2 regions of the Kitasatospora sp. NPDC023118 genome follow, and region 2 is predicted to be linked to the other one. Evidence: predicted binding sites of a transcription regulator. Region 2 holds the regulator's gene; the other holds the start of a gene.

Region 1 (8,964 bases), on a different contig from region 2:
TCCGGCGGCCGCGAGATCGTCGCCGAGCCCGCGCAGGCCTGAGCCCCCGGCCTCGAAGCACCGCTGACCGAGCCCCCGGCCTGCCGGCCGGGGGCGCCTCCGTGGTCCGGGTAGGCGGGCCTCAGCCGCCCGTGAGCGGCCCCGGGTCGGCGACGATGGCCCGCACCACGCCGACCGCCGCGCCCAGCAGCGGCCCGCGCCGGCCGAGCTTGGAGACCGTCAGCCGGTCCTCCGCCCAGGGCCGCACCGTCACCCGGGCGGCCAGCTCGCGGCGCATCGCCGGCAACAGCCAGGGCGCCAGCCGGGCGTAGCCGCCGCCCAGCACCACCTCGGCCGGATCCAGCAGGTTGACCGCCCCGGCCGCCGCGATGCCGAGCGCCGAGCCGGCCCCGGCCAGCGCCGCCAGGGCCGGCCCGTCCCCGGCCCCGGCGCGTTCGGCCAGCAGGGTCACCCAGTCGCCGCGCGCACCGCTCAGCCCGGCCGCCCGCAGCACCGCCGCCTCGCCCGCGTACTGCTCCAGGCAGCCGTGCGCCCCGCAGGCGCAGCGCATCCCCTCCGGGTGGACGGGGACGTGGCCGAACTCGCCCGCGTAGCCGCGCGCGCCGCGCAGCAGCCGGCCGCCGACCACGATCGCCGCGCCGACCCCGGCCTCGGCGGAGATGTAGAGGAAGTCCTCCGGGCCCTCGTCCAGCCACCGTTCGGCCAGTCCGCCGAGGTTGGCCTCGTTGTCCGCCTGGACCGGCAGCTCGGCCAGGTGGTCCCCGGCGTTGCGCAGCGCCGGGCGCAGTTCGGGGGCCAGCGGGACGTCCTGCCAGCCGAGGTTGGCGGCCCGCTGGAGCACCCCGCTGGCGCCGACCAGTCCGGGCACGGCCAGGGTCAGTCCGGCCGGGCGCAGGCCCGACTCGGCGACGGCGGAGCGCACCAGCCGGGCGAGGTCGGCCATCACGGCGGCGGGCTGCCGGCCACGGTTGACGACCTCCTGGCGCCGCCAGGCCCGGACCTCCCCGCGCAGGTCGACCACGCAGGCGCCCAGGTGGCGGACGCCGATCTCGGCGCCGAGGCCGCCGGGCCCGAGCGGGTTGAGCCCGAGGGCGGTGCCGGGTCGGCCGACCTTGCCGCTGGGCGCGGCGGGGCCCTCCTCGACCACCAGGCCGGCGGAGATCAGCTGTTCGGCGAGCGAGGAGACCGCGGCCCTGGTCAGCCCGGTCTCGGCGGCCACCTCGGCGCGCGAGCGCGGGCCGCGCGCGATCACCCCGAGCACCAGGGCCAGGTTGGCCCGGCGCATCCCCTGCTGGCTGGCGGGCCCGGTCCGGACGCCGTCCGGCTCGCCGCGCATAACTCTCACCTCACGGTCTTACGAGACATCCCGTGGCATCTCGGGTGCAGCGTAACCCGGCCGCGCCCGCTCGGCGGGGCCGGTGAAGACCCACCGCCGCACCGCCCAGAAGCGGAACAGCATCGCGACGAAGGTCCCGACGACCATCCCGCTGAGGAAGTCGGCGAACTCCTGGGTGAGCGGGTCGACGTACGGCTCGCGCAGGTCCAGGGCGTACCGGGAGAGCGCCAGCGGGGCGTCGTTGACGCCGATCGCCACCGCGCTGACCAGGAAGAACAGCAGGGCCTCCCGCCCGCGTCCGGCGGTGCGGAAGGCCCAGCGCAGGTTGAGCACGTAGGAGACGACGGTGGCGATCACCGTCGCCACCGTCAGCGCGACCACCGGCTTGTGCTCCAGGACGGTGAACTTGAGCCCGAAGTCGATCACCACGGTGAGCACGAAGCAGCCGCCGCCGACCAACAGGAACTTCACCAGTCGGCGGTGCCGTACCAGGGGCGGGCGCAGCCGGGCCGGCACCCGGGCCAGGACGCGCTGCGTGGGGGACGGCATCTCCGCAGTGTGGCACGCGGGGATGCCGTCGGCCCTGGCGACCGCTACGCCGCGGCGGCGACCAGCACCTCGGCCGGCTCCAGGGCCAGCTCCAGCACCTCCCGCACGTCCGACACCGGGTGGACGGTGAGCCGCTCCAGCACCTCGGCCGGGACGTCGTCCAGGTCGGCCTCGTTGCGCTTGGGGATGATCACCGTGGTGACCCCGGCCCAGGCGGCGGCGAGCAGCTTCTGCTTCACCCCGCCGATCGGCAGCACCCGCCCGGTCAGCGACACCTCGCCCGTCATCGCCACGTCGGTGCGCACCTTGCGGCCGGAGAGCAGCGAGGCCAGCGCCGTGGTCATGGTGATGCCGGCGCTCGGTCCGTCCTTGGGGACGGCCCCGGCCGGGACGTGCAGGTGGACGCCGCGGTCGCGCAGCGAGGTGACCGGCAGTTCCAGCTCGGCCCCGCGCGAGCGCAGGAAGGAGAGCGCGATGTGCGCGGACTCCTTCATCACGTCGCCCAGCTGCCCGGTCAGCGTCAGCCCGGTGCCGCCGGTCTCGGCGTCGGCCAGCGAGGCCTCGATGTAGAGGACGTCGCCGCCGGCGCCGGTGACCGCGAGGCCGGTGGCCACGCCGGGCACGGCGGTGCGCCGCTCGGCGGGCTCCTGGGCGGACTCCGGCACGTGGTGCGGTCGGCCGATCAGGGCGCGCAGGTCCTCCGCGCCGACCGTGGCGGGCAGCTCGCGCTCGCCCAGCTCGGCCTGTGCGGCGATCTTGCGCAGCACCCTGGCGATCGAGCGCTCCAGGGTGCGCACGCCCGCCTCCCGGGTGTACTCCCCGGCGAGCCTGCGCAGCGCCTCCTCGTCCACGCTGACCTGCCCGTCGCCGAGGCCGGCCCTCTCCAGCTGGCGCGGGAGCAGGTGGTCGCGGGCGATGACGACCTTCTCGTCCTCGGTGTAGCCGTCGAGCCGGACCAGCTCCATCCGGTCGAGCAGCGGCTCGGGGATGGCCTCCAGCACGTTGGCGGTGGCGAGGAAGACGACGTCGGAGAGGTCGAGCTCGACCTCCAGGTAGTGGTCCCGGAAGGTGTGGTTCTGCGCCGGGTCCAGCACCTCCAGCAGGGCGGCGGCCGGGTCGCCCCGGTAGTCGGAGCCGACCTTGTCGATCTCGTCGAGCAGGACGACCGGGTTCATCGAGCCGGCCTCCTTGATCGCCCGCACCAGCCGGCCGGGCAGCGCGCCGACGTAGGTGCGCCGGTGGCCGCGGATCTCGGCCTCGTCCCGGACGCCGCCGAGCGCGACCCGGACGAACTTGCGGCCCATGGCGCGGGCCACCGATTCCCCGAGGGACGTCTTTCCGACCCCGGGGGGCCCGACCAGGGCGAGCACCGCGCCGCCCCGGCGGCCGCCGACCAGCCCGAGCCCCTGGTCGGAGCGGCGCTTGCGAACGGCCAGGTACTCGACGATCCGGTCCTTGACGTCGGTCAGCCCAGCGTGGTCGGCGTCCAGCACGGCGCGGGCGCCGGGGATGTCGTACACGTCCTCGGTGCGCTCGTTCCAGGGCAGCTCCAGGACGGTGTCCAGCCAGGTGCGGATCCACGAGCCCTCGGGGGACTGGTCGGACGCGCGCTCCAGCTTGTCGACCTCCTTGAGCGCCGCCTCGCGCACCTTCTCGGGCAGGTCGGCGGCCTCGACCCGGGCGCGGTAGTCGCCCTCCTCGTCGGCCGGGTCGCCGTTCAGCTCGGCCAGCTCCTTGCGGACGGCCTCCAGCTGGCGGCGGAGCAGGAACTCCTTCTGCTGCTTGGCCACGCCCTCCTCGACGTCCTTGCGGATGGTGTCGTTGACCTCCTCCTCGGCGAGGTGGTCGCGCAGCAGGGTCAGCGCGTACTCCAGGCGGGCGACCTGGTCGGCCTCCAGCAGCACCTTGAGCTTCTGCTCGGCAGTGACGAAGGGCGCGTAGCCGATGTTGTCGGCGAGTTCGCCGACGCCCTCGATCTGGGCCACCCGGTCGACGATCTGCCAGGCGCCGCGCTTGCGCAGCCACTGGGTGGACAGCGCCTTGTACTCCTTGACGAGCTCGGCGGCCCGCCCGGCCACCGGCGTGCCGACCGAGGACTCCCGGAACGGCGTGGTCTCCACCCAGAGGGCGGCGCCGGGGCCGGTGGTGCCGACCCCGATCCGGACCCGGCGCACGGCGCGCACCAGCGCCACCGGCTGCCCGACGGTATTGGGGCCGTCCGCCAGGCGGCCGACCTGCTCCACGGTCGCCAGCGTGCCGGCCGCCGCGTACGAGCCGTCCACCCGCGGGACCAGCAGGACCTGCGGCTTGCCGGAGCCGGTGGCCGCGGCGCGGGCGGCCTCGACGGCGGCGCGCACCTCGGCGTCCTTCAGGTCCAGCGGGACGACCATGCCCGGAAGGACGACCTCGTCGTCGAGCGGCAGTACGGGCAGGGTGAGCGGAGCGGACGTCGATGCCATGATCTCTCCCCAGTCAGCGAACTTGAGTCGACCTGACTAAGGCTTCACGACCGCCGAATGTTCCCGGCACCTTGTTCGCCATGAGCGAACGGGGAGCTGCGGGACGGACCGGCGGACGGCACCGTCAAAAACGCGGGGAAAGGAGAGCCAACGGAGGGCCGGCCGGTCAGCGCGCGGCGGACGGCCGCGCGCCGGCGCGCACCGCGGCGGGGGCCGGCCCGGCCGCCGGGACCGTCGCCGAGCGCCGGCGCGGCCGGGGCGGGCGCCGCCCGGTCCCGCGCAGCCAGCCCCACAGCGCCACTCCGGCGAGCACCGCGGCCGGGTGACCCACGGCCGTGACCACGTCCTTCTCGGTGGCGATCTGCTGGGCGATCATCAGCCCGGCGCCGCCCAGCGCCAGCAGCCGCCCACGCCGGGGCAGCAGCCCGGCCACCGCGCCCAGGCAGGCGAGCACGCCGTAGCTGACCCCGATGTCCAGGTAGTCCATCGCCTCGGGCGCCATCCGCCCGGTCTCCACCGCGGTGATCACCACCCCCTGGGAGAGCAGCGTCGCGGACACGTGCCCGATCGCGAACACCGCCGCCGCCCGGGCCGGTCCGACCCTGCGCTCCAGCGGAGCGAGGGTGAGGGCGAAGCCCCACAGGTACGGCATCCACACGTTCCCGGCGACCCAGAACCCACTCAGCACGAGAGCGCGCAAAGGATGCTGGAGCAGGTTGTGGCCGTCCGAACTGGAGGCCTCCCGCAGCCGCTGGACGAGTTCCGGATCGGCGAACGTGGCGAAGGTCGTGGTGGCGCCGACCACAGCGAGATATCCGAGCGTGAAGGGGTTGCGCCGAGGTGTCGGAACCCGTTCCAGCAGCCACTCGAAGACGCCGGTGCGCAGCCCGTGGCGGAGCATTCCGTACGGCACCCGCGCGGCCGGGCTCCCGTCGGCGTCGCGCCGCAGTCCAGCCATGCCGCCTCCGCTCCACACCCGCGGCCGTCGGTCCTCGCCGCAGCCCAACGCACCGGCGCGGAGCCCTGATTCCACCCGGCGGAGCGTTGTCGTGGCCACGGTACGTCGAGGTTCTGAGAGGCAGCTGAGAAAAGCCCGTGAAGACCGTCGCCCCGCGGACCGGCCGGATCACCGGTATTGGTCCAGACCTTCTTCCGATTGACGCGTCAGTAGGGCCTCTGACCGGCGACTTGGCGTCAACTCGACTGCATACGTACCGTTACGCAGTGAAAATTCGCCGGGTAAGGTATCGGCCCGTGCCCACTCGTGCAGTGGGCCCACGGGCGGCCGGACAGCCGGCCCACGGGCCGGAAACGTCCGGTCCACCTGCCGGAAAGCATCCGCTGTCCGTACGCTGCGATGTGCGTGGGAGACGTGGACGGGGAACCACCCGTCCTCCGCTCTCCTGGGCGCGCGACGGGACGGCGGACCCGGCACAGTCCACGACGGAACAAGACTACGAGCGGAGCCCCGCCATCCCCACAGGTGGCCGGCCCGCAGCCCTGGGGGCGGTGGCGTGACCGTGACAGAAATTCAGCAGGACAACCACAACGCCGGCGGCACGGTGAGCAGCCAGCGCAGAGTGCTGGTGGTGGAGGACGAGCCCACGATCGCGGAGTCGATCGCGGCCCGGCTGGGTGCGGAGGGCTTCAAGGTCGCCGTGGCCCACGACGGTCCGGGCGCGGTGGACGGCTTCCACACCTGGCAGCCGGACCTGGTGGTCCTGGACATCATGCTGCCCGGCTTCGACGGCCTGGAGGTGTGCCGCCGGATCCAGGCGCAGCGTCCGGTGCCGGTGCTGATGCTGACCGCGCGCGACGACGAGACGGACCTGCTGGTCGGCCTCGGCGTCGGTGCCGACGACTACATGACCAAACCGTTCTCGATGCGCGAACTGGCCGCCCGGGTCAACGTGCTGCTGCGCCGCGTCGAGCGCGCCCAGCAGGCCGCCCGCACGCCCGCGCTCGGCAGCCTGCGCTTCGGCGAGCTGGAGATCGACCACGTGCAGCGCCGGGTCCGGCTGGCCTCGGGCGACGTCCACCTGACGCCGACCGAGTTCGACCTGCTCGCCTGCCTGGCCGCCCAGCCGCGCGCGGTGCTCACCCGCGAGCAGCTGCTGGCCGAGGTGTGGGACTGGACCGACGCGTCCGGCACCCGCACCGTCGACAGCCACGTCAAGGCGCTGCGACGCAAGATCGGCGCCAGCTGGATCCGTACCGTCCACGGCGTCGGTTACGCACTGGAGGCCCCGCTCTCCTGACGGCGGGAGCTTCGGGCGACGGGCCACCGGGGGGCCCGCGTCCCGAGACCGCCGTGCCACCGCGCGGGGATCACAAGGGACCAATGACCTTTCCACAGCAACGCAACGGGGACGCCGACGGCGCGCGCCCGCCGACGCTGGCCGCCCGCGCCGCCCGCCGGGTCTGGGCCGACATCCGCCCGCTCGACCCGGTCCGCTCGATCAAGGGCAAGCTCGCCCTGCTGGTGATCGTCTCCGTGTTCCTGGCCACCGGGATGGTGGTCGTGGCGATCCGGTCCGAGACCCAGATCCGGATCATCATGATCTTCTCCATGATCGCCTCGCTGCTGTTCATGCAGTTCCTCGCGCACGGGCTGACCGCCCCCCTGCGCGAGATGACGGACGCCGCCCGCGCGATGGCCTCCGGCGACTACAGCCGCCGGGTCGAGGTGAACTCGCGCGACGAGATCGGCGAGCTGGCGGCCGCCTTCAACGCCATGGCCGCCGACCTGCAGGCCGCCGACCGGCACCGCCGCGAGCTGGTCGCCAACGTCTCGCACGAGCTGCGCACGCCCATCGCCGCGCTGCGCGCCGTGCTGGAGAACGTCGTGGACGGCGTCGTCCAGCCCAATCCGGCGACCCTGGGGGCCGCGCTGGAGCAGACCGAGCGGCTCGGCCGCCTGGTCACCCACCTGCTGGACCTCTCCAAGATCGACGACGGCGTGGTCGACCTGGACGCCCGCCCCTTCGAGGTGCGCGAGTTCCTGGACGGCGTGCTGCGCGGGGTCACCGTGGACGGCGCGACGGCCGGCGGCGCCTTCTCCAGACGCGGCGACGTCCGGCTGGCCCTGGAGGTCAACCCGGCCGGCCTGACCGCCGTGGCGGACCCGGAACGGCTCCACCAGGTGGTCGCCAACCTGGTCGACAACGCCTGCAAGCACTCCCCGCCCGGTGGCACGGTGACCGTGCGCGCCCGGCACGAGGGCGAGGAGGGCGGCCTGCTGCTGGAGGTCCAGGACGAGGGTCCCGGCATCCCGCCGGCCGACCGCACCCGGGTCTTCGAGCGGTTCAGCCGCAGCGGCACCGCCACCGCCTCCGGAGCGGGCGCGGACGGCGGCACCGGGCTGGGCCTGGCCATCGCCCGCTGGGCGGTCGACCTGCACGGCGGGCGGATCGCCGTGGCCGAGTCCCCGAGCGGCTGCCGGATCGAGGTCCGGCTGCCCGGGCAGCGCTGAGCGGTCCGGGACATTTGTCACAGATCCGACACAGACCCACACGAAGATCGCCGGACGATCCGGCCAGGATTTTGTCCGGTTTCGCCCATATATAGGGGGCGATCGGGCCCGATCGGTTCCCCTCAGATACGGCTTTCTAACGTACTTTTTCAGCCAATCCGCAGGTCAGGACTGTGATCTGGGCGACGCCTGGGGCCCGGAGACTGCGCGATCACTGGTCAGGGGCGTAGCCTTAATCCCCGCTGTCCAAACATCCCAAAAGGAAGCGGAAGAGGGCGGTTGCCGCCGTGTCGCCACAGTCCCCTGAAACCCCCAACAGCTCGGCAAGCTCCACTGGCTTCGGTCCCAATGAGTGGCTCGTCGATGAGATCTACCAGCAGTACCTCCAGGACCCGAACTCGGTCGACCGAGCCTGGTGGGACTTTTTCGCCGACTACAAGCCCGGTACCGAGGTGACCCCAGTGACCCAGGCCGCGACCCAGGCCGGCCCCACGCCGACCCCTGCCGCTGCCCCCGCGCCCGCCGCTGCTGCTGCTCCGGCCGCGCCCGCCGCTCCGGCCGCTCCGGCCCCGGCCGCCGCTCCGCTCGCCGCCGCACCCGCCGCGCCCCCGGCCCCCAAGGCCGCCGCCGCTGCCCCGGCCCCGGCCGCCGCCCCGGCCGGCCCCGAGCTGGTCCAGCTGCGTGGCCCGGCGAAGGCCGTCGCCACCAACATGGACGCCTCGCTGGAGGTGCCGACCGCGACCTCGGTCCGCGCCGTCCCGGCGAAGCTGTTGATCGACAACCGCATCGTCATCAACAACCACCTGCAGCGCGCCCGTGGCGGCAAGGTCTCCTTCACCCACCTGATCGGTTACGCCCTGGTCCAGGCCATCAAGGCCGCCCCGGGCATGAACCACAGCTACAAGGTGGAGGACGGCAAGGCCTTCCTGGTCAAGCCCGAGCACGTCAACCTGGGCCTGGCCATCGACCTGGTCAAGCCGAACGGCGACCGCCAGCTCGTCGTCGCGGCCATCAAGAAGGCCGAGACCCTCGACTTCTTCGGCTTCTGGCAGGCCTACGAGGACATCGTCCGCCGGGCCCGCGCCAACAAGCTGACCATGGACGACTTCACCGGCGTCACGGTCTCGCTGACCAACCCCGGCGGCATC
Region 2 (8,964 bases):
CCGCCGAGTTCGCCGTCCGCAGCGTCACCGCCGTCCCCGGGCTGGCTTCGGAGAGCGCCAGCAGCCAGCCCGGCATCAGGTACTCGGCGACGGTCAGGCTGGCCACTACCCGCAGCTTGGCGTCCCGGCGTTCGCGCAGCGCGTCGATCCCGGCGTCCAGCGCCTGGGCCGCCTCCACCACCTGTCGGGCCCACTCGACCACCAGCCGGCCCGCCTCGGTGGGCCGGCTGCCCCGGGGCGAGCGCTCCAGCAGCGGGACGCCGATCTGCCGTTCCATGCCCTTGATCCGGGCGCTGGCGGTCGGCTGGCTGACGCCCAGCTCGGCTGCGGCCCGGCCGACGCTGCCCAGCCGGGCCACCGCGAGCAGCAGTTCCAGGGCGCCCAGTTCGGGGACGTGCGGGGAGAGAGCCATAGGTTCAGGCTATGTCCTCATAGGATCCGTGGCGCTACCGGCGGCCGGGCCGCCGGGCCAGGGTAGAACCATGTCCACCCTGGCCGATGTCCGCCCGCTCACCCGTCCCGCCCTCCGCACCCGGCTCCCCCGGTTCGACCTCGCCCAGCTCGGCCCCAACTGGTACGCCGCCGTGATGGGCACCGCGATCATCGCCAACGGCGCCGCCGCCCTGCCGGTCCGGGTGCCCGGGCTGATCGGCTTCGGCGAGGTGATGTGGGCGCTCGGACTGGCCGCCCTGCTGGTGCTGGCCGGGGCCCGGCTGGTCCACCTCACCCGGCACCGCGAGGCGGCCCGCGCCCAGCTGCTGGACAACCCGGCCACCGCGGTCTTCTACGGCTGCCCGCCGATGGCGCTGCTGGCGGTCGGGCTCGGCACCCTGCTGCTCGGCTCCCGGGTCATCGGCACCGGCCCGGCGGTCGCCCTGGACGCCGTGCTGTGGGGCGTCGGCACCCTGTACGCGCTGACCGTCGCCGCCGGCATCCCGTACCTGATGATCACCCGGCACCCGGTGTCCGCGCTGGAGGCCAACCCGACCTGGCTGCTGCCGGTGGTCGCCCCGCTGGTCGCCTCCGCCTGCGGCCCGGCCCTCGTCCCGCACCTGCCCGCCGGACTGCCCCAGCAGGCCCTGCTGTACGGCTGCTGGGCGCTGTTCGGGGTCGGCCTGCTGGCCACCCTGGTGCTGCTGCCGGTGGTGTTCACCGGGCTGTTCCACAGCAAGCCGCCCGCCCTGACGCTCACCCCCGCGCTGTTCCTGGTGCTCGGCCCGCTCGGCCAGTCCGTCACCGCGATCCACCAGTTCGCCGACGCCGCCCGCACGGTGCTGCCCTCCCTGGCGCCCGTCATGCTGCCGCTGGCCGAGCTGTACGGCACCGCGGTGATCGGCGTCGCGATGCTCTGGCTGGCCGTCGCGCTCACCGCCAACCTGCGGGCCCGCCGGGCCGGGATGCCGTTCGCGATGACCTGGTGGGCCTACACCTTCCCGATCGGCACCTGTGTCACCGGCGCCGCCGCGCTCGCCCGGCACACCGGCTTCGGCGGCTTCACCGCGCTGGCCGCCGGGCTCTACCTGCTGCTGGTCGTCGCCTGGGTGCTGGCGGCGGGGGGCACCGCCGCGGGGCTGGTGCGCGGGCGACTGCTGGCGCGCTGACCCGGCCGGACGCCCGGTCGGAGGAACGGCCCCAGCTCAGGAGCACGCCGCCCTTCTCAGGAGCACGCCGCCCTTGCAGGAACGCGCACCTTCAGGCTGACCGTGCACAGCCAACCGGCCGTCGCCGCCCGTACCCCACGCTGGCCTCGGGCTTTACCGGAATCCCGCCCGCCGCCCACGGCACCGCTCCGGCGCCGGGATGCAGGTAACTGCAAATGCGCGAACCTGCACTCGGGCGGCACTTGTCCACCGGGCGTCACGCTGTGAGGGTGGAGGCACGCCAAGGTCGCCGGGCAACCGCAGCCCGATGGTGGCGACTTGCTCTTCAGGTCTGACCGCGTGTGCGACGTTCCGCACGCGTGGAACGGGGGGGAAGAGCGCCGGCCGGGGTCCATGTGTGGTGATGGGCTCCGGATCCGGATCCGTCGTAGCGTCGCTGCTCCGCCTCGACGGAAGCGCCCGGGCATTGGCGTGCTGACGGCGGCCCCCGGGCACCCGGTGTGCGACGGCGCCCGGACCCGGGGGCCCGCCGTCCGACCGGTACCGTGAGCACACCCGGCATCCGGTACCGCGCACCCGCGACTCGCGCGTACGGGCAGGGGCAACACCAGGGGAGAGGCGTCCGGCAGGGAGAGTGTGACGTGACGGCGGAACCGGCGGTCACGCCGCACCACGCGGCACCCGTGGGCGGGGGACCCGACGAGGCGGCCCGAAAGCTCTACCTGGCGATCATCGCCGAAGGCGGCCGCATTCCCTGCGCCGACATCGGGGACACCGACCGCGACGCGCTCCGGCAACTCCTCGACATCGGCCTGCTGATGGCCAACCGGATGGATCGCTGCTACACCGCCGTCAGCCCGCGCTCGGTCAGCGACCGCCTCGGCGCCGAACTCCGCAGCGAGGCGACCCGCCTGCTGGTCCGCGCGGAGAACCTCCCGGGTGCCCTGGACACCCTCACCCGCGCCTACGACACGATGCCCCGCCCGTCCGGCCGCTCCGGCGGCGCGGTCTACGTCGAGGGCCACGTGCACATCCGTCAGCGGATCTCCCAACTGGTCTCCGACTGCCGCTCCGAGGTGCTGACCGCCCAGCCCGGCCACCGACCGGCCGACACCCTCCAGATCGCCCTCGCCCAGGACGTCCAACTCCTCCAGCGCGGCTGCTCGCTGCGCACCATCTACCAGCCGGTCGCGTTCGCCGACCCGCCCGCGCTCGCCTACGCCGAGGAGGTCACCCGGTACGGCTCGCAGATCCGGGTCCTCGACGAGGCCTTCCAGCGGATGATCGTCTTCGACCGCAGCGTCGCCGTCATCGCCGCCAACGACGACAACAGCACCGCCGCCTTCATCAGCGACCCGGCCGCCCTCACCTTCCTGATCGGCGCCTTTGAACGCGACTGGGCCCGCGCCGACACCACCGAGGCCGCCGGCTGCCTCGGCCAGAGCACCGCCCGCACCATCCCCGACCGGGTCGGCCGCCTGCTCGCCCGCGGCCTCACGCAGCGCGCCGTCGCCACCCGGCTGGGCCTGAGCGAGCGCACCGTCGCCGCCCACATCTCCCGACTGCGCGACCGCTACGGCGCCCAGACCCTCTTCCAGCTCGGGTGGCTGATGAGAGGCTCCCGCGATGACTGACGAGCCCGGCCCGGCCGAACGCGTCCTCCACCTCGCCGCCTCGACCTGGGCCTGCTGAAGCCGTACATCTCGGACGGGTCGCTCAGCGCGATCAACCCGCGCTCGGTCACCGCCCGCCTCGGCGTCGGCCTCCGGGCGGCGGGGACCCGCCTGTTGGTACAGGCCGAACAACTCCCGGACCTGTTGGGAGACTTGACCGCGGCCTACGACACCACTCCGCGGCGCCACGACTGCACCGGAGTCGTCCGGATCGTCGGGGGTGCCGGCTCGCTCGGGGGCTCACACAGCGGGCGATCGCCGGCCGCAGGGGGCTGAGCGAGTGGACCGTGGCCGGCCACATCGCCCGCCTGCGCGAACTGTACGACGCCGAGACGCTCTTCCGGCTCGGCTGGCAGATGAGGGGAGTCCGCGGTGCCTGAGCCGGTACTCGACCTGCCCGGGGCCGTTGTTCGCCGCGCAGCCCGGGCGGAGACAGCCGGGCTGCGCGGCGATCGGCGGAAGCAAGAGCCCGGAGGGGAGTCCGGGGGGTGCGCTCTGCTCAGCCGGTGGCGGCGCCGGTCGGCCAGTAGCCGGGGACGGAGGACTGCTGTCGGGGGACGTTGAACTGCTCGCCCGGCGCGGTCCAGAAGCCCTCGCGGAGGGAGAGCGCCATGCCGGCCCAGTCCAGGGCGGTCTCCACCGTGTGGTTGAGGGCCTCCTGCGACCAGGTGTCGTCGAAGACCAGCGGCAGGACGGGGGCGACCTGCTCGATGGTGGCGATCAGCGGGTTGTGGGTGATCGCCTCGTCGACGAGCAGGACGATCGGCTTCCGCAGGGCCGACGCCCAGCCCAGTTCCAGACTCACCCCGGCCGAGAGCGGCGCTCCGACGTAGGCGAAGACCAGGTCCGCGGACTGCAGGGCGCGGAAGTCGGACGGCACCCGGGGCTCGGGCGCGCGGCCGGCGACGGTCCAGGCGTCGCTGTGGTGCGCGCTGTACACGGCGGCGCCGCTGCGGAGCAGGGTGGTGCGGAGCGTCGTCAGCCGCGTCCGGCTGGCGAGGGTCACCACGCTGTCGGCCGGGCCGGTCAGCCGCATCAGCGGCGCGGCCAGGAACACACGTGCACGCCGACCCTCAGGGGCCTGGCTGTCGTGGTGACGCAGGTAGGGCTCAGTCATGTCGACTCCGGGGGAAGGCCGACCGGGTTTGGGATGCGGCGCCGGTGGGCGTTGAAAGTGGTTGCTGCTTCAAGTTGTCCGGTGCCCTGCTGTGGTTAGACTTTGACAGTACAGCAACAGTTTGGCCTGCCATTGCTGGACCATCGGGGGCGAACTGATCGTCTATCAGCGGTCACTGCCGAGTCCAGGTTTCGGCCCTGTCATCTGGATGCCTGGCAGGGAGATGACGCAGCCGTTCGAGGCCCGGGGCGTGACACCGCAACTCTGAGTGCGGCATCATATGGACTCCAGTGCTATTAGTGCGGCTCGCGGAGCTTACGGAAAGGGGCGGGCAGTTGTCCGGTATGTCCAGGATTATGCGTAAGGTCGCGTTCTCGGTCGCCATTGCGGCCACGGCCCTGGTCGGCGTCTGTGTCGTAGCGGGCGGTGCCGGGTCGCAGCCGGACCTGAAGGCGGACAGCGGCGCCCAAGCCCTTTCGACGGCTCAGCGTATTGCCGACGACATCAACTGGGGTTGATGGAAGCCTGCTCTGTCGGGCCGGATGTCGTCTTTGCGTGACCCTGACCGGGGCTTGACCTCGGGGTGGCTCATTCCGGTCTGTGTTGGGAGGAGCGGCCCAGCATGTAGCCGAGCTGGAAGAGGGAGTCGACGTTGTATTCCTCTCTCATCTCAGCTATGTGGCGCGCGAGAGTGCGTTCGCTGATCCCCAGTCGACGTGCGATGACGCGGTGATTGGTGCCCGACAGCAGTAGGTCGACAATTGTCTGTCGCAGTCTCGGGATGACTTCCTGGGGGATGGCAGTGTCGCCGTCGAACTCCAGAGCTCGACTCCAGTTGCGTTCGAAAACCTCCTCGACAAGGAAATTTATAACGCCTGGGTCGTGGATGAAGGCCGCTATGTCGTCGCCCTTCACCGGAATTATCGCGAGGCGCTTGTCGAGAATGATGAGCCGAGCGTACGGTTCGTCCAGGGTGCGAAACTGATAACCTTCCTTGGTCAGCCTGGAAACGTATTCGCGAGTAGGCTGATGGTGGCGCGTGCTTGCATTGTAAATGCTGCGCATCGTCGCACCCTGTTGCAGGCTCTTGAGGTCGCGCTCCATCCCTGCGGCGAGCAGTTCAGGAGGCCGCGGTCCCCCGGGCTGCATGGCCAGGCCCTCAGTTATCCCGGCCGCTGAGATCTGCTGGAGGCGCTGGTTGATGTGTGCCTTGCCTCGAACATATTCAATTGGTCCGCCTTCCTGATCCGGACTGTGAAAGGCTTCGGCCAGCTCGCTGAGGTCGGCGGGCAATGTAACGGCACGTGACAGCAGGTCGAGGGCCTGGTGCTGCCACGCGGTGCTCAGCCTGAATGACAGGCGGGCCGGATCGACTGCGATGAACAGGTCTGGGTCGCCGCCGTCGGGGACCAGGAGGCCTAGATCGAGAAGCTCGCGAAGGGCATCGCATTCTGCCGATTTCGCTTTCTCTGTCGTGCCGCCATTGTGGACAGTCTTGAGATACAGCGCTCGGGCATCGGGAGACAGTATTCGTGATCCGCCGGTCGGGAGACCTGGCTTTTCTCGTCCACTCACCTTCGACTCCCTGTCATCGACCGAGCAAGTAGTCATCGCTGTTGTCAGTTTTAACCGGAACCATCAATTGAGCTGCGCTGGCCGGCTATAGCCGACCATGACGCGCTTCGGTCCAGCACTCTCTCACATATCCGTCAGCCGCCGGCACCCCCCGAACAGGAGGGAGCCGGCGGCTGACGAGGTGAGCTGTGCCCCGGGTCAGCGCTTGGGGCGCCAGACGACGAGGGCGCTGGACTGGGGGGTGGGGGGCTGGTACGGGACGAGGTCGCGGCGGTAGGAGGCGTGGACGGCGGCCTCGCGCTGCTGGAAGGCGGTGGCGGCGCCTTCGAGCGAGTCGACCAGCTCGGTGATGCGGGCCTGGAGGGCGGTGACCTGGTTCTCCAGCTCGATGATCCGCTTGATGCCGGCCAGGTTGATGCCCTCGTCCTGGGAGAGCCGCTGGACCTCCCGCAGCTGCTGGATGTCGCGGGCGGAGTAGCGGCGGCCGCGGCCGGCGGTGCGGTCGGGGCAGACCAGACCGAGGCGGTCGTACTGGCGCAGGGTCTGCGGGTGCAGGCCGGACAGCTCGGCGGCGACCGAGATGACGTACACCGGGGTTTCCTCGGTGAGCACGTACTGCGGCGGGGCCGCGGCGGTGCGCCGGGTGCGGCGGTGGCCGTCACCGGGAAGGCCCTCGCCGAGGCCGGGGCCGATCGGGCTGTCGGGGGTCATCGGGTTCGGGGTCATCTGGTCGTCACGCTCCCTTCGCCGCCCGGAAGAGGGCGGCTCGTGGGTCGTCGGAGGCGGTGGCCTCGCGGTACTGCTCCAGGGCGTTCAGCGCGTCGCCGTCGACGTGCTGAGGCACCACGACCTCGACGGTGACGAGGAGGTCGCCGCGGGTGCCGTCCTTGCGGGTGGCGCCCTTGCCGCGGGCGCGCATGGTGAGACCGTTGGCGCTGCCCGGGGGCAGCTTGAGCTTGACGGCGGGGCCGCCGAGCGTGGGCACCTCGATGGTGGCGCCGAGGGCCGCCTCGGGGAAGGTGACCGGGACGGTGACGGTCAGGTTGTCGCCCTTGCGGCCGAACACCGGGTGCGGGTCGACGTGGACGGTGACGTAGAGATCGCCGGGCTGGCCGCCGCGCTCGCCCTGGGCGCCCTTGCCCTTGAGCCGGATCCGCTGGTCGGCCTGGACGCCGGCCGGGATGCGGACCTGCATGGTGCGGGCCGAGCTGGCCCGGCCGCTGCCGTGGCAGTCGGTGCACGGGTCGTCGACGATCATGCCCCGGCCGCGGCAGTCCTTGCACGGCTCGGAGAGCGCGAAGGCGCCCTGGCCGCGGCTGACGGTGCCGGCGCCGACGCAGGTCGGGCAGACCCGCGGGGTGGTGCCGGACTTGGCGCCGGTGCCGTTGCAGACGCGGCAGGGGGCCTGGCTGGTCATCCGCAGCGGGACGGTCGCGCCGTCCACCGCCTCCTCGAAGGAGAGCGTCACCTCGGTCTCGACGTCGGCGCCGCGCCGGGGCTGGGCCTGCCGGGTGCCGCCGCGGTTGAACAGGCCGCCGAAGACGTCGCCGAGCCCGCCACCGCCGCCGCCCTGGTTGCCGCTGAAGAGGTCGCCGAAGTCGAAGCCGTAGCTGCCGGTGCCGGGGCCGCCGGTGCGGAAGCCGCCGTTGGCGAAGAGGCTGCGGGCCTCGTCGTACTCCTTGCGGCGCTTCTCGTCGGAGAGGACGTCGTACGCCTCGGAGATGTCCTTGAAGCGCTCCTCGGCCCTGGCGTCGCCCTTGTTCGCGTCCGGGTGGAACTCGCGCGCCAGCTTGCGGTAGGTCTTCTTGATCTCGGTGGCGGTGGCGTCCTTGGGCACGCCGAGGACCTTGTAGTAGTCCTTCTCGACAAAGTCCTTGCCGCTCATGCGCCCACCTCGCTTCGCTCGGCAGCCGATTCGCGGCACGCGCACCTCTTGACGGTTCGCTCGCTGCGCTCGCTCACGGCCTCCGCCACCTCCCGATGTCCATCGTCACTGCGCTGTCAACAGCAACTGGCAGAAGAGCCGTTGACAGCGCGCTGCGGAGCCGGCCGCCGTGTTGGCCGGCGTACGACTCCGCAGCGCACTGGTTGTCAGCTGTCACAGGTTGTCAGCTGTCCGAGCCGCCGTCGGACGTGTCCGCGTCGGCGGACTTCGCCTCGGCGTCCGGGGCGGACGTCGTCTGGGTGCCCGGCTGGGGCTCCGCCACGGCGACCATCGCCGGGCGGATGATCCGCTCGCCGATGCGGTAGCCGGGCTGGAGGATCTGCACGCAGGTGTCCTCGGTGACGTCCGAGGAGTAGCTGTGCATCAGCGCCTCGTGCTGGGTCGGGTCGAAGGGCTCGCCCTCCTTGCCGAACTGCTGGAGGCCCAGCTTGGCGACGACCGTCTCCAGGGACTCGGCGACGGACTTGAAGCCGCCCGTCACCTCGCCGTGCTCGCGGGCGCGGCCGATGTCGTCCAGGACCGGGATCAGGGACTCCAGGATGTTGGAGACCGCGATCTCGCGGACGGTCAGCCGGTCGCGCTCGACCCGCTTGCGGTAGTTCTGGTACTCGGCCTGCAGTCGCTGCAGGTCCGCAGTGCGCTCGGCCAGCTCGCGCTTGGCCGTGGCGAGGTCCTCGGAGTCCTCGCCGGAACCCGCCGCCGCGGCCTCCTCGGCAGCCTTGATCACGGCCTCCTCGGCGGCGGAGTCGTCGTCGGGCTTGCCGTCCTGCGGCTTGTCCGTCATGCCGCCGCACCGCCCTTGGGCTTCTCGTCGTCCACGATCTCGGCGTCGACGACGTCGTCCTCCTTGGCGTGGGTGGACTCACCGGCCGCGGCCGCACCGGCACCGGCGGCGTCGGCGTACAGCGCCTGGCCGAGCTTCTGGGCGGTGGTGGAGACCTTCTCCGAGGCCTCGCGGATCTTCGTGATGTCCTCGCCCTTCAGGGCCTCCTTGAGCTCGCCGATGGCGGTCTCGACCTCGGTCTTGACGTCGGCCGGGAGCTTCTCGGCGTT

Evidence for each region. Region 2 encodes HspR, which represses chaperone genes until heat shock. Its sites were predicted from a motif close to TTGAGNNNNNNNNNCTCAA; they were not measured.
Region 1: a site for HspR is predicted at 4,367-4,385, ahead of lon (endopeptidase La). Genes of this name have one in related genera too.

Annotation. Positions count from the first base shown of each region.
Region 1 is NZ_JBVHHW010000004.1:301,255-310,218, forward strand. Features, by position in the region: gene ACZ3UD_RS07635 (ABC transporter permease) at 1-42, shown strand, start outside; gene ACZ3UD_RS07640 (ROK family transcriptional regulator) at 122-1,336, opposite strand; gene ACZ3UD_RS07645 (GtrA family protein) at 1,355-1,885, opposite strand; gene lon (endopeptidase La) at 1,930-4,344, opposite strand; gene ACZ3UD_RS07655 (rhomboid-like protein) at 4,511-5,302, opposite strand; gene ACZ3UD_RS07660 (response regulator transcription factor) at 5,865-6,602, shown strand; gene ACZ3UD_RS07665 (sensor histidine kinase) at 6,686-7,816, shown strand; gene ACZ3UD_RS07670 (multifunctional oxoglutarate decarboxylase/oxoglutarate dehydrogenase thiamine pyrophosphate-binding subunit/dihydrolipoyllysine-residue succinyltransferase subunit) at 8,104-8,964, shown strand, end outside.
Region 2 is NZ_JBVHHW010000003.1:364,243-373,206, forward strand. Features, by position in the region: gene ACZ3UD_RS06150 (LysR family transcriptional regulator) at 1-412, opposite strand, end outside; gene ACZ3UD_RS06155 (TDT family transporter) at 483-1,601, shown strand; gene ACZ3UD_RS06160 (LuxR C-terminal-related transcriptional regulator) at 2,243-3,235, shown strand; gene ACZ3UD_RS06165 (hypothetical protein) at 3,774-4,391, opposite strand; gene ACZ3UD_RS06170 (hypothetical protein) at 4,748-4,909, shown strand; gene ACZ3UD_RS06175 (hypothetical protein) at 4,980-5,966, opposite strand; gene ACZ3UD_RS06180 (heat shock protein transcriptional repressor HspR) at 6,165-6,677, opposite strand; gene dnaJ (molecular chaperone DnaJ) at 6,700-7,851, opposite strand; gene grpE (nucleotide exchange factor GrpE) at 8,075-8,695, opposite strand; gene dnaK (molecular chaperone DnaK) at 8,692-8,964, opposite strand, start outside.